4 regions of the Clostridium lamae genome follow, and region 1 is predicted to be linked to each of the others. Evidence: predicted binding sites of a transcription regulator. Region 1 holds the regulator's gene; each other region holds the start of a gene.

Region 1 (3,768 bases):
AATAGATCAAGAAAGTCAATCACATCACTTATGAATATTAGAGCAGATTATGCAAATGTGATAATGAATGGAAAAGAAGAAAAAGTAAATCCTGAAACAGTAAATATAGATGATGTAATTATTATAAAACCTGGAGAAAGAGTTCCTTTAGATGGTGTTATTTTAGATGGTACAAGTTTTGTAGACACCTCTGCATTAACTGGAGAATCTGTACCTAGAGAAGTATCAGCTGGAGAAGAAATTTTATCAGGATTCATAAATAATAATGGAGTTTTGAAGGTAAAAGTAACTAAGAACTTTAAGGAATCGACAGTATCTAGAATATTAGAGTTAGTTGAAAATGCTTCTAATAAGAAGGCTTCTACAGAAAAATTAATAACTAAATTTGCAAGATATTATACTCCAATAGTAGTATTCTCTGCTATTGCTTTAGCAGTAATTCCACCTTTTGTGTTAAGAGATGGAAGTTTTAACGAATGGTTATCTAGAGCATTAATATTTTTAGTAGTATCTTGTCCATGTGCATTGGTAGTATCTATCCCTCTTGGATTATTTGCAGGAATAGGTGGAGCATCTAGGAAAGGAATACTAGTAAAGGGTGGTAATTATCTAGAAGCATTAAAAGATATAAATACAGTAGTTTTTGATAAAACTGGAACACTAACGAAAGGTGTATTTAAAGTAACAGAAGTTAATGCTGTAAGTATAGAAAAAAATGAATTGCTAAGAATAGCTGCTATTTCAGAGAGTCTTTCTAACCATCCAATAGCACAATCTATAATAAAAGAATATGGTAGAGAGATAAATTCAAAAGAGTTAGTGGATTATGAGGAAATAGCTGGTCATGGAGTAAAAACTTCTTTAGAAGGAATGGAAATATTAATAGGTAATTATAAACTAATGGAGAAGTTTAATATTAATTATAATAAGAATGATTCAATTGGAACTATAGTTCATATAGCTATAAATAAGGAATATAAAGGCAATATAGTGATTTCTGATGAAATTAAGGAAGGTTCTAAAGAGGCAATACAAGGATTAAAGGATAGTGGAGTCTCAGAAATAGTAATGTTAACTGGTGATAATAAGAGTGTTGCAGAAAAAGTAGCAAGATTAATTGGAGTAGATAAGGTATATTCTGAATTGTTACCAGGAGATAAAGTTGAGAAAGTAGAAGAAATAATTAACAATAATAAATCTCAAGGCAAAGTTATATTTGTTGGAGATGGAATAAATGATGCACCTGTATTAGCAAGAGCAGATATAGGAGTAGCAATGGGTGGTATAGGATCAGATGCAGCCATTGAAGCGGCAGATGTAGTATTAATGAAAGATGATCCAGAAGCTTTAGTTTCAGCAATTAAAGTAGCTAGAAAAACTAATAAAATATTATGGCAAAATATAATATTCTCTTTAGGAATAAAGGCTTTATTTTTAATTCTAGGAGCTTTTGGTATTGCAACTATGTGGGAAGCTGTATTTGCTGATGTAGGAGTGACTATAATCGCAGTAATTAATTCAACAAGATGTTTAAAATAAATGGATATTATTCTCATTGACAAAATTCATCATTTTAAATATAATTATTTGGGCTGAGAACATTCAGGCATAAGGGAAGCATACAAAATTACTTTTACAAAAAAAGTTTAGTTTTGTAAAGTTAAGACTTATGTATAACGCACTGCTACGTTATACATAAGTCTAATTTTTTAGAGATTAATTTAATTATATGAATTAAAAAATGAATAAATAATTAAGAGTTAAAATTCATTTTAAATACCTTGTTAAATAGATAACTTAAAATGTTTTAAAATTTAAATAAAAGTGATAAAATAATATTATATATATATGAAAAATGATGTTTTAATATAAAAATACTATAGAGAAGGAGAAGAAAGTATGGAGAAGAAAAAAAATATTTCAATGGCCGTAATTAAGCGACTTCCAAAATATCATAGATACTTACAAGAATTATTAAGAAATGACGTAGATAGAATATCATCTAAGGAATTAGGAGAAAAAATAGGGTTTACAGCGTCTCAAATTAGACAGGATCTAAATTGTTTTGGTGACTTTGGACAACAAGGCTACGGATATAATGTTAAGGATCTTTATAACGAAATTAGTGGCATACTTGGACTAAATAAAGAATACAAAGCAATAATAATTGGAGCTGGAAATATAGGTCAAGCAATTGCAAACTATAGTAGGTTTGCACAAAATGGTTTAAATATCGTAGGTATATTTGATGCAAATCCTAAATTGATAGGGCTTAGAATTAGGGATATAGAAATTCAAGATATCGATGCGTTAAAAAAATATTTATTGGAAAACATAATAGATATAGGTATTATATGTGTTCCTAGAATAAATGCACAAAAGGTATGTGATGTTTTAGTAGATAATGGTGTGACTGGAATATGGAATTTTGCACCTGTTGACTTATCAGTACCAGAAGAAATAACGGTTGAAAACGTGCATTTATCAGAGAGTTTATTAACTTTAATATATTTATTGAATGATAAAGATGAAAGCAAGTAAGTAAATTTACAAATTGGTTTAATTTAGAAATTGCTATTGCAAAAGAAAATTGTAAATATTATAATAATAATTGAAGCTTCGCTTCAATTATTTTTTTGGGGAGATTGTTAATCTTATAACAATTATTTCATATATGAAATACATATTATAAGAGGTCAATAATAATTATGGGTAAAAGGAGGATTTTATCATGGAATTAAAGAATATAATTCTTGAAAAAGAAGGGCATTTAGCTATTGTAACTATAAATAGACCGAAAGCTTTAAATGCATTAAACTCTGAAACATTAAAAGATTTAGACATAGTATTAGAAGATTTAGAGAAGGATAATAATATTTATTCTGTAATTTTAACTGGATCAGGTGAAAAGGCATTTGTTGCTGGTGCTGATATATCAGAAATGAAAGATTTATCAGAAGAAGAAGGAGAAAACTTTGGACTTTTGGGCAATAGAGTTTTCAGAAGATTAGAAAAATTAGACAAGCCTGTAATTGCAGCTATATCTGGATTTGCTCTTGGGGGTGGATGTGAATTAGCTATGGCATGTGATATTAGAATAGCTTCTGAGAAAGCAAGATTTGCTCAACCTGAGGCAGGACTTGGAATAACACCAGGGTTTGGTGGTACTCAAAGATTACCTAGATTAGTTGGTGAAGGAAAAGCTAAAGAACTAATCTACACATGTGCGATGGTGAAGGCTGATGAAGCTTTAAGAATTGGTTTAGTTAATAAAGTTGTACCTCTTGAAAGTTTAATGGATGAAGCTAAAGCAATGGCTAATGCAATTATGGCTAATGCGCCTATAGCTGTTAAACTATGTAAGGATGCTATAAATAGGGGAATGCAAGTAGATATAGATAAGGCAATAGAAATTGAAGCAGAGGATTTTGGAAAATGTTTTGCAACTGAAGACCAAAAAGAAGGAATGACAGCTTTTATAGAAAAAAGAGCTAAAAATTTTTCAAATAAATAGTCAGAATAAAAAAACATATTAAAAAATTTAAAATAATTAAATACAAACTTAGTTTAAGAAAAAGGGTGCAATATCAAGGAGGTATAATTAATGGATTTTCAATTAACTAGAGAGCAACAATTATTAAAACAAATGGTTAGAGAATTCGCTTTAAATGAAGTTAAACCAATAGCTGCTGAAATTGATGAGACAGAAAGATTTCCTATGGAAAACGTTAAAAAGATGGCCAAGCTTGGGATGATGGGGATACCATT
Region 2 (3,768 bases), on a different contig from region 1:
ACAAAAAAAAGTAGTTCCTGAACTTGTAGAGCTCCTAGATAAAAGATATAGTATTCTTAGAACTATATATTACCATCAGCCTATTGGAAGACGTGTCTTAGCAAATCAATTAGATCTTGGTGAGAGAATAGTGAGAAATGAGATTAATTTCTTAAAAACTCAAAATTTAATTGAAATAAATACTCCGGGTATGACAGTAACTGAAGAAGGAAAAGAAGTTGTAGATAGACTTAAAGATTTTATTCATGAGATAAAAGGATTATCAGATATTGAAAAAAATATAAAATCTTTCCTTGGATTAAAAGATGTAATAATTGTTCCTGGAGATGTAAAGAAAAATAAGACTATACTAAAGGAAATAGGTAAGGCTACAGCAAATTGTTTGAAAGCAATAGTAAAAAATAATAACATAATAGCTATAACAGGCGGAAATACTATTAAAGAATTTGTAGAAGCTGTACCAAAAATAAATAACCTTTCAAATATACTAGTAGTACCTGCAAGAGGTGGTATGGGAAGAAAGGTTGAAATACAAGCAAATACATTAGCAGCGCTTTTAGCGCAAAAAATAAATGGTTCTTATAAATTGCTTCATATTCCAGAAAATCTTAGCTTAAATCTTTTAGATACCTTATTAAAGGAGAGAGAAATAAAAGAAGTAATAGACAATATCCATAAAGCAGATATATTAATATATGGTATTGGTGAAGCTTTGGTTATGGCTGAAAAAAGAGATGTTTCAAAAGAAGAGTATGATAAATTAAAAGCTCTTGGAGCTGTTGGTGAAGCTTTTGGATGTTATTTTAATAAAGATTCCCATGTAGTATCAGAAAATACTTCTATTGGAATAAATATTAATGAAGCAAGAAAAATTAACACACATATTGCTGTGGCAGCTGGGGAAAATAAAGTTGATGCTATTATTGCTACTATGATGAATAATCATAATGCGATTTTAGTAACAGATGAAGCAGCTGGCAGAAGTATTGTGGAATATATTAAAGAACACAATAAATAAGCTTAAAATTTTTAAAATTTTAAATATAACTATTTTTTAGGAGGTAATTGCAAATGGTAAATGTAGCAATTAATGGTTTTGGTAGAATAGGAAGATTAGCATTAAGATTAATGATTGAAAACCCAGAATTTAACGTGGTAGCAATCAACGACTTAACTGATGCTAAGACTTTAGCTCACTTATTCAAATATGATTCTTCACAAGGAAGATTCAATGGAGAAATCGAAGTTAAAGAAGGAGCTTTCGTAGTTAACGGAAAAGAAATTAAAGTTACTGCAGAAAGAAATCCTGCTGACTTACCATGGAAAGAATTAAATGTTGACGTAGTTTTAGAATGTACTGGATTCTTTACTTCTCAAGAAAAAGCAGGCTTACACTTACAAGCTGGTGCTAAGAAAGTTGTTATTTCAGCTCCTGCAACTGGAGATTTAAAGACAGTTGTATTCAATGTAAATAATGATATATTAGATGGTACTGAAACAGTAATTTCAGGTGCTTCATGTACTACAAACTGTTTAGCTCCAATGGCTAAAGTATTAAACGATAAGTTCGGAATCCAAAAAGGATTTATGACAACTATCCACGCTTACACTAATGATCAAAACACATTAGATGGTCCTCACGGCAAAAATGATTTAAGAAGAGGTAGAGCTGCTGCTGCTAACATCGTTCCTAATTCAACTGGAGCTGCTAAAGCAATTGGTTTAGTTATTCCAGAATTAAAAGGAAAATTAGATGGTGGTGCTCAAAGAGTTCCAGTTGTTACTGGTTCATTAACTGAATTAGTTGTAACTTTAGATAAGAAAGCTACAGTAGAAGAAATCAACGCTGCTATGAAGGCTGCTGCTAACGAATCATTTGGTTACACTGAAGATGAAATAGTTTCATCAGACGTAATCGGAATCACTTTTGGTTCATTATTTGATGCAACTCAAACAAAAGTTATGACTGTTGGTGATGATCAATTAGTTAAAGTTGCTGCTTGGTACGACAATGAAATGTCATACACTAACCAATTAATCAGAACTTTAAAATACTTCGTAACTAGATAATTAAAAGTTAAGTAAATATTTTAATTTAAGTAATAAAAATTTGGTCTGGTTTTATAGAAAATCTATGAGGCCAGGCCAATTTTAAATTAAGCAAATAATTTCTGTTTTTATAAATATAAAAATAAATTAAGAGGTGAAATCAATGAGCTTTAATAAGAAAACTATCGAAGATATAGACGTTAAAGGTAAAAAGGTTTTAGTAAGATGTGACTTCAATGTTCCACTAAATGATGGAGTTATAACTGATGAAAACAGATTAAATGGTGCATTACCAACTATCAATTACTTAATAAATAATGGTGCAAGAGTTATCCTTTGTTCACACTTAGGAAAAGATGCATCTAAATCATTAGCTCCAGTTGCTAAGAGATTAAGTGAAATGCTAAACAAAGAAGTAGTATTTGCAAGAGATGAAGAAGTTGTAGGTGCAAATGCTAAAGCAGCTGTAGAAGCTATGAAAGATGGCGATGTTGTATTATTAGAAAATACAAGATGCAGAAAAGAAGAAACTAAGAATGTAGAAGAATTCTCAAAAGAATTAGCTTCTTTAGCTGATATATTTGTAAATGATGCATTTGGTACAGCTCACAGAGCTCACTGTTCAACAGTTGGTGTTACTGAATTCTTAGATACAGCTGTATGTGGATACTTAATTCAAAAAGAATTAAAATTCTTAGGTGAAGCTGTTAATAATCCAGTTAGACCATTCGTTGCTATATTAGGTGGAGCTAAAGTTTCAGATAAGATAGCTGTTATCAATAATTTATTAGAAAAAGTTGATACATTAATTATCGGTGGTGGAATGGCTTATACATTCTTAAAGGCTCAAGGATATGAAGTAGGATCATCTTTAGTAGAAGCAGATAGAATTGAATACGCTAAAGAAATGATTGAAAAGGCAGCTGCAAAGGGAGTTAAATTCTTATTACCAGTTGACCACAGAGTTTCTACAGAATTCAAAGATGTAGAGCCTGTAGTTACTGAAGATCAAAACATACCAGCAGGAAGTATGGGATTAGATATCGGACCTAAAACTGAAACATTATATGCAGATGCAATTAAAGATGCTAAAACAGTTATATGGAACGGACCAATGGGAGTATTCGAATTCGAAAACTTCAATAAAGGAACAATCGCAGTTGCTAAGGCTATGGCTGATGCAGATGCTACAACAGTTATCGGTGGAGGAGACTCAGCTGCAGCTGTTAATATCTTAGGATTTGGAGATAAAATGACTCACATCTCAACAGGTGGTGGAGCTTCTCTAGAATTCTTAGAAGGTAAGGCTTTACCAGGAATAGAAGCACTTAACAACAAATAATATAAATCTTATTTGTTTAATGAAAAAATGAAGAAATGAAAATTCTAGTTAAAAGTTGCACTTTTAACTAGAATGAAAGAATTAAGGAGATAGTCCAGCTTAGCTGTACTATGAAATTAAAGAATGAAAAATGAAAGTTATATTTAAAAGGTGAACTTTTAAATATAAATGAAAGAATTATGGAAATAATCCAGACAAAGCTGGATTAAGAAAATAAAAAAGATAATTATTCAACTTTAGCTGAATAACTACCTTAATTTTTTCATTCTTTCACTCTTTCATTCTTCCCATTAAAAATAAGAGGTGATTTTAAATGAGAAAACCAATAATAGCTGGAAACTGGAAGATGCATTATACTCCAGCAGAAGCTGTAAAAG
Region 3 (3,768 bases), on a different contig from region 1:
ATATGAAGTAACTAGAGATTTAAGTACTGAAGAAGTGGAAATAGAGACTCCGATATGTAAAACTAAATGCAAGATGCTTTCTGGTAAGAAGATGGCTATAGTTCCAATATTAAGAGCAGGATTAGGAATGGTAGATGGTATGCTAAAACTTATACCAGCAGCTAAAGTTGGGCACATTGGACTATATAGAGATGAAGAGACACTTCAACCAGTAGAATATTTCTGTAAATTGCCTCAAGATATAGCAGAAAGAGATGTAATTGTAGTAGACCCTATGCTTGCAACAGGAGGTTCAGCTGCAGATGCAATAACCATGTTAAAGAAGAGAGGAGCTAAGAATTTAAGACTTATGTGCTTAATTAGCTCTCCAGAAGGAATTGAATTTGTACAAAATGCACATCCAGATGTAGACATTTATGTGGCTGGAATAGATGAAAAATTAAATGAGCATGGATATATAGTTCCAGGACTTGGCGATGCTGGAGATAGATTATTTGGAACTAAATAATATAGGGTTAAAGAGGCGTGTAAAAACGCCTCTTAATTTGTTTATTTACTATGTAATGTGTATAATGGGATTATATAAATAAGATAATAAATATAAGATTATAAATATGTAAATATATTAGGAGGAACCTAGAATGGAAAAGAAAAAGGTAATAACGATATTTGGAACAAGGCCAGAAGCAATAAAAATGGCTCCTTTAGTAAAAGAGTTAGAAAGTAGAGAAGGTATTGAATCTAAGGTTTGTGTTACAGCTCAACATAGAGAAATGTTAGATCAAGTATTAGAATTATTTGATATTTCTCCAGATTTTGATTTAAATATAATGAAGAGTAAACAAACTCTAACTGGAATAACCAATAAAGTTTTAGAAGGACTAGAAGAGATTTTTATTAAAGAAAAACCTGATATGATATTAGTTCATGGTGATACTACTACTACATTTTCAGGCGCTCTTGCAGCTTTTTATCAACAAATAAAAGTTGGTCATGTAGAAGCTGGTCTTAGAACATTTGATAAGTATTTTCCTTTTCCTGAAGAGATGAATAGAAAACTTACAGGTTCTTTAGCTGATTTACACTTTGCTCCGACAAAGGGCTCTAAATCAAACCTTTTAAGGGAAGGCGTTAATGAAGGTGATGTATTCATAACAGGAAATACTGTGATAGATGCAATGCTTCATACAGTTAAGAATAATTATAAATTTGAAAATGAATTATTAAATACTATAGATTTTGAAAATAAAAAAGTAATTATGATAACTGCACATAGAAGAGAAAATTGGGGTCAAGGAATAGAAAATATTTGTGATGCTTTAAATAAAATAGTTGAAGAAAATGATGATGTTGAATTAGTATATTTAGTTCATTTAAATCCAGTAGTAAAAGATGTAGTAACAAAAAAATTGGGTAACAAAGAGAGAATACATTTACTTCCTCCTATGGACACTAATGAAACTCATAATTTAATGAACAAGTGCTTTATGGTAATGACTGATTCAGGTGGATTACAAGAAGAAGCACCTCATTTAGGAAAACCAGTTTTAGTATTAAGAGATGTAACAGAAAGACCAGAAGCAGTAGAATATGGAACTGTAAAATTAGTAGGAACAGATGTTAATAATATAGTTAATGAAGCAAATATATTAATAAGAGAAGCGGAAGAATATTTAAAAATGAGTAAAGCTACAAATCCTTATGGAGATGGGCTTGCATCAAAAAGAATTGTTGATATTATAGAAAATTATTTTGGAATAAGTAGTAATAAAATAGAAGAATTCATCAGATAATTTTCTTGCAATTTCAAAAATTGAGATAATTGGGTTGAAATAAAGGAATAAAGTGGTATAATTGAATTGTGTTAATTGTTTAACGATTCAAAATATTGAATTAAAAGGAGATGGGAATATGAGAGAAGTTGTAATTGCGAGTGCAGTAAGAACTCCTATTGGTACATTTGGTGGGGCTTTAAAGGATGTTCCGGCAGTCGATCTAGGTGCTTTGGTTATAAAAGAAGCTATAAACAGAGCAGGAATAAAAGGTGAATTAGTTGAAGAAGTTTTAATTGGTAATGTAATACAAGCTGGACTTGGACAAAATATAGCTAGACAAGCAACTATTAAAGCAGGATTACCTAATGAAGTTCCTGCAATGACTATTAATATGGTATGTGGATCAGGTCTTAGAACTGTTTCATTAGCAGCTCAAATGATTAAAGCTGGTGATGCGGATATTATCGTTGCAGGTGGAACAGAAAATATGTCTCAAGCACCATATTTATTAAAAACAGCTAGATGGGGCCAAAGAATGGGCGATGGAAAAATGGTAGACTCAATGCTTAATGACGCATTAATGGATGCTTTTAATAACTATCATATGGGTATTACTGCGGAAAACATAGCTAAAGAATGGAATTTAACAAGAGAAGAACAAGACCAATTTGCTTTAAATTCTCAATTAAAGGCTGAAGAAGCAATTAAGTCTGGAAAATTTAAAGAAGAAATAGTTCCAGTTGTTATACCTCAAAGAAAAGGTGAACCAAAGGTATTTGATACAGATGAATACCCAAGATTTGGAGCAACTATTGAAAGTTTAGCTAAACTAAGACCTGCATTTATAAAAGATGGTACTGTAACAGCTGGTAATGCATCAGGAATAAATGATGGAGCAGCAGCTTTTGTAATTATGAGTGCAGAAAAAGCAGAAGAGTTGGGAATTACTCCTTTAGCTAAAATTGTATCTTATGGACAAAAAGGATTAGATCCTGCAATCATGGGATATGGTCCATTCCATGCGACAAAGAAAGCTTTAGAAGTAGCTAATTTAAAAGTAGAAGACTTAGATTTAATCGAATCAAATGAAGCTTTTGCAGCACAAAGTTTAGCAGTTGCTAAAGATTTGAATTTCGATATGAGTAAGGTCAATGTAAATGGTGGTGCAATTGCATTAGGACATCCAGTTGGAGCATCAGGTGCAAGAATATTAGTTACATTACTTCATGAAATGCAAAAGAGAGATGCTAAAAAAGGATTAGCAACTCTATGTATAGGTGGAGGAATGGGTACAGCTCTTATAGTTGAAAGAAGATAGGACTTACTATTAGCCCTCGAGTATTCGGGGGCTTTTAATTTTTATGAATTATAAATAAGGTTTGAGATAATAATAAATACATATAAAAGAAATGAAAATAAAAAGTGAATATACATAAGAGAGTTTATTCATTTTTCTAAAAATAAATGAAATTTTAATAATATAAGATGGAGCTAATCTATCAATAAATCCAAAGAAAACTAACTAAAAGTTATAAAAAAATAAGTGAAATTGTTATCAAGGGGTACAAGGATAAATTTTTTAGAAGATAAATTTTCTGAAAAATGAAGTGGAACTTGGAAAATAAGCTATATTTAAAGAAAATAGGAAAAAAAAAGAATTTACTTAAGCAAATCAGCTGTAAATCGTTGTAATCATATTAAATTAAGAAATAATCTGTTAAATAAACTTATTTGAGATTTTCATTAATTTTTTCAGAGTACTATAATAACAAGAGTTAGTTGGGAGTGATGATAGAATGAGTAAAGAAATGAAAAATGCTATTTATAATATGCTTAAGTATGATTTAGTAGCTGGGTTCATTTTTGTACTCATATTATCTAAATTATTTAATTTAAAAGTGGCACTTATATTTTTTTTAGGATTAATAGTATCTTTCATTAATACTTCTGTAAATGGACTAATTATTGAATATTCTTTATTAAAAGGTAAGGG
Region 4 (3,768 bases), on a different contig from region 1:
GTGGAAATATCCTTTTTAATGCTTGAGGCATTATTATTCTAAAGAATGTATCCTTTTTGCTAAGCCCTAAAACTTCTGCACCTTCGAATTGTCCTTTATCTATTGATAAAATTCCTGCTCTAAATATTTCACCAAAATAAGCTCCATAATTTAATACCATGGCTAATATAGCTGCTGGAAATCTTTGAATATTTATATTTAATAATGGTAATCCAAAAAATATAAATAATATTTGAAGTAATAAAGGTGTTCCTCTTAAAACTAATACATATATCCCTGTTAATGATTTAATTAACTTAATTTTTGATACCCTTCCAAGTGCAACTATTACTCCTAAAGGTATTGATAATATTAATGTTATTGCAAAAATTTTAATTGTTACCTTTAGACCTTCTAATGCTTGAGGTAAAAAAGCTATTATTTCATTTATTAATTCCAAAGTAAACACCACCTATACTTCTATTTAACTATAATATCTTCTCCAAACCATTTTTCTGAAATTTCTCCTGCTATTCCTTCATCTATTAATTCCTTAAAGGCTTTATTAAATGCTTCAACTAATTCTTTATCTTCTTTTCTCATGCCTACCGCATATTCTTCATCACCAAAGTCTTCATCTAAAACCTTATATTTTTCAGCACCTCTTTGATTAATATAATATTTAGCTAGTATCTCATCTGCTACTATTGCATCTAATCTTCCAGCTTCTAAATCCATAAATGCATCATTATTAGTATCAAATGTTACTATTTGTCCATCTTTAAATGTTGATACTATATCTCCATCAGCCTCTATGGCATCAACAGCACTTGATTGATTTTGTGCTCCAACCACAGCCCCTGCTAAATCCGCTTTAGAATTAATCTTAGAATCAGCTAATGTTATTATAACTTGTCTATTATTTAAATAAGAATTTGAAAATTCTACTTTTTCTTTTCTTTCTTCAGTAACACTATATCCATTCCAAATAAAATCTATATTTCCGTTATTAAGTTCTGTTTCCTTCATGCTCCAATCTATTGGCTGAAACTCTATTTCTTTTCCAAGCTTCTTACTCATTTCTTTTGCAAGATCTATATCAAAACCTGTATATTCTCCATTTTCATCTTTAAACCCCATTGGTACAAAAGTATCATCAAAACCAAGTATCAAAGTTTCCTTTTCTAGTGAATTGCTAGCTTTTTTCTCTCCACATGATATTAATGTAATTGGCAATATAGCCATCAATGCCAATGATAAAACTTTTTTCTTAACCTTCATATTCATAATTAAATCCCCCTTTTTATTTTCCGCTTATCGCTTTCCTTATCTAATACTTTATCACGATAAAGTATTAAAGTCAACAATGTACGAAAATATTTTTTATTTATTAATAATATGACATAATGATGTCTTATTATAGATGGTACTATGTATAAAAAGGAGGCATCAAAATGAAAAAAATAGTTGATAAATTCAAACCTACAGGTGGTAAACATTGCATTACAAGTGCATTAAAACAAATATTTGACTATTATAATTATCATATGACCGAGGAAATGATTTTTGGTATTGGTTCTGGATTATCATTTTGTTATATAAACCTTGAAAAATCACCTATGCTAGCTGGAAGAACAATGCCTTTTGAGTTTGAGAAAAAGCTTGGAGAAAGACTTAATATTGAAATCAAATGTAAATCAAGTAGAAAATATAAGTCTGCTTTTGATAAAACCATTGAACTTCTAGATGAGAACAAACCAGTTCTAGTATATGCTGATATGGCTTATCTTGATTATCTAAATTTAGGAAAAGATAACCATTTTGGTGGACATGCTATAGTTATATTTGGATATGACTATGAAAATCAAAATTTCTATATAAGTGATAGAGACAATTCTGACTATGCGATCAGAACTCCTAAAGGAAATATTGCAGAAGATTTTCACTTAGTATCTTATACACAAATAGAGACGGCTCGTAGTAGCAATCATAAGCCATTTCCTTCTAAAAACAAATATCTTGATATAAACTTTAATGAAAAAACTGCTATAACAAAATCTATTATTTTTGCAGCAATAAATGAAACTTGTGAAAATATGTTAAATCCTCCGGCACAATTATTAGGACTGAATGGAATAAAAAAGTTTTCTAAGGAAGTCTTAAAGTGGGATAAATTTGATAATAAAAAATTGAATTCTGTAGGCATTACTAACTATTTCCAAATAAGCGCTGATGGTGGAACAGGTGGAGGCATATTTAGAAAAATGTATGGAGACTTCTTAATACAAGCATGTGATATTGTAGAAATTGAGGAATTTAAAGAAATAGGAAACAAATATATAGCTATATCAAATAAATGGGATTCTGTAGGGGATTTACTATGGAAGTTATCAGAAACATTAAATAGAAACTTATTAAAAGAAATCTCGGTATTGACAAAAGAAATATATGATGAAGAAACTACTCTATTAACTGAACTAAAAGAATTTGTAAATGCATAATAATAATAAGGTAAGTTATATCTTTTATAACTTACCTTACTGTCATTAATTATATACTATTAACAAAATACTACCTTTTATTATTTCAATCTAGTTCCTTCTTCTTCTTGAACTATTTTTCCCTCTTTCATTAATCCACCAAGAGCCATTTTAAAGTAGTTTTTACTAGTATTAAATGTAGCCTTTATATCTTCTGGTTTAGATTTATCATTAAAATGCATAAATCCACCATTTTTCTTTAAATACTTTAATATATCTTCTTGAATTTTTTCTCTTTCACTTAATCTAGTTTGTCTTGGAGTTAATCCAATAACGCCATCTTCATATATTCTTTTAACTCTAAGTTTCATTTCAGTTCCTGGATATATTTCAGTATAATATTCATTAGGTAAAATTAATCCTCTATACTTGGAATCAATGGCGATATGTACTGTGCCCCCTTGAGTTTTACCGTAAACTTGACCTACTACCTCATCACCAATCTTAAATTCCTTACCTTCTTCACCTGCATTTAATATATAACTTTCAACATCTGTAGTTGCTGCTAATCTACCTGTTTTATCTAAATATATATAAAACAAATATTTACTTCCTGTATGTAACTTATATCTTTGCTCCTTTAAAGGTACAAATATATCTCTGTCTAGTCCAAAGTCTATAAAAGCTCCAAATTCTGTTTGAAAAACTACTTTTAAATACCCAACTTCGCCCACTGTTACTAACGGCTTTTTAAAAGTTGCAATTGGTCTATCTTTTGAATCTCTATATACAAAAACTTCTAATTTATCCCCAACATTAATTTCTTTTCCTTCAGCAATTGATTTAGGTAATAAAACGTCTACTTTACCACCATCACCTAAGTAATAACCAAATTCCTTTTCTCTCTTGACTTCTAATAAATTATATTCACCTATATTAATCATTTTTCCTCCTGATTTATAAGTATTTTCTGCTAATTTCTACATAATTCTTAGCAGACTGCTCTATACTTCTTATTTCATCTTCAGTAAGCTTTCTAACAACTTTAGCTGGGCTTCCCATAATAAGAACACCTTCTTCAAATTCCTTATATTGAGTTACTAATGAGCCAGCTCCAATAATACTATTCTTTCCTATCTTTGCCCCATTTAGTATTATTGATCCCATGCCTACTAAAACATTATCTGCAATAGTACATCCATGAATAATAGCTCTATGTCCTACTGTTACATTTTTTCCTATGTTAGTTTCACAATCAAAATCAACATGAACAACTGAATTCTCTTGAATATTAGTATTTTCTCCAATA

The links. Region 1 encodes Rex, which represses fermentation and respiration genes when NADH is low (regulators of the CRP and FNR family bind a similar motif). Its sites were predicted from a motif close to ATTGTTAANNNNTTAACAAT; they were not measured.
Region 2: a site for Rex is predicted at 2,174-2,193, ahead of QK892_RS13625 (phosphoglycerate kinase). Genes of this name have one in related genera too.
Region 3: a site for Rex is predicted at 1,861-1,880, ahead of QK892_RS12185 (acetyl-CoA C-acetyltransferase). Genes of this name have one in related genera too.
Region 4: a site for Rex is predicted at 1,366-1,385, ahead of QK892_RS06565 (BtrH N-terminal domain-containing protein). Genes of this name have one in related genera too.

What each region holds. Positions count from the first base shown of each region.
Region 1 is NZ_JASCQJ010000001.1:156,329-160,096, forward strand. Features, by position in the region: gene QK892_RS00685 (heavy metal translocating P-type ATPase) at 1-1,539, shown strand, start outside; gene QK892_RS00690 (redox-sensing transcriptional repressor Rex) at 1,900-2,541, shown strand; gene QK892_RS00695 (short-chain-enoyl-CoA hydratase) at 2,732-3,514, shown strand; gene QK892_RS00700 (acyl-CoA dehydrogenase) at 3,605-3,768, shown strand, end outside.
Region 2 is NZ_JASCQJ010000032.1:20,097-23,864, reverse strand. Features, by position in the region: gene QK892_RS13635 (sugar-binding transcriptional regulator) at 1-1,018, shown strand, start outside; gene gap (type I glyceraldehyde-3-phosphate dehydrogenase) at 1,072-2,070, shown strand; gene QK892_RS13625 (phosphoglycerate kinase) at 2,213-3,391, shown strand; gene tpiA (triose-phosphate isomerase) at 3,705-3,768, shown strand, end outside.
Region 3 is NZ_JASCQJ010000025.1:14,964-18,731, forward strand. Features, by position in the region: gene upp (uracil phosphoribosyltransferase) at 1-508, shown strand, start outside; gene wecB (non-hydrolyzing UDP-N-acetylglucosamine 2-epimerase) at 642-1,793, shown strand; gene QK892_RS12185 (acetyl-CoA C-acetyltransferase) at 1,912-3,093, shown strand; gene QK892_RS12190 (ATP synthase subunit I) at 3,572-3,768, shown strand, end outside.
Region 4 is NZ_JASCQJ010000009.1:16,884-20,651, reverse strand. Features, by position in the region: gene QK892_RS06575 (amino acid ABC transporter permease) at 1-430, opposite strand, end outside; gene QK892_RS06570 (amino acid ABC transporter substrate-binding protein) at 460-1,260, opposite strand; gene QK892_RS06565 (BtrH N-terminal domain-containing protein) at 1,434-2,480, shown strand; gene QK892_RS06560 (CvfB family protein) at 2,561-3,403, opposite strand; gene QK892_RS06555 (gamma carbonic anhydrase family protein) at 3,417-3,768, opposite strand, start outside.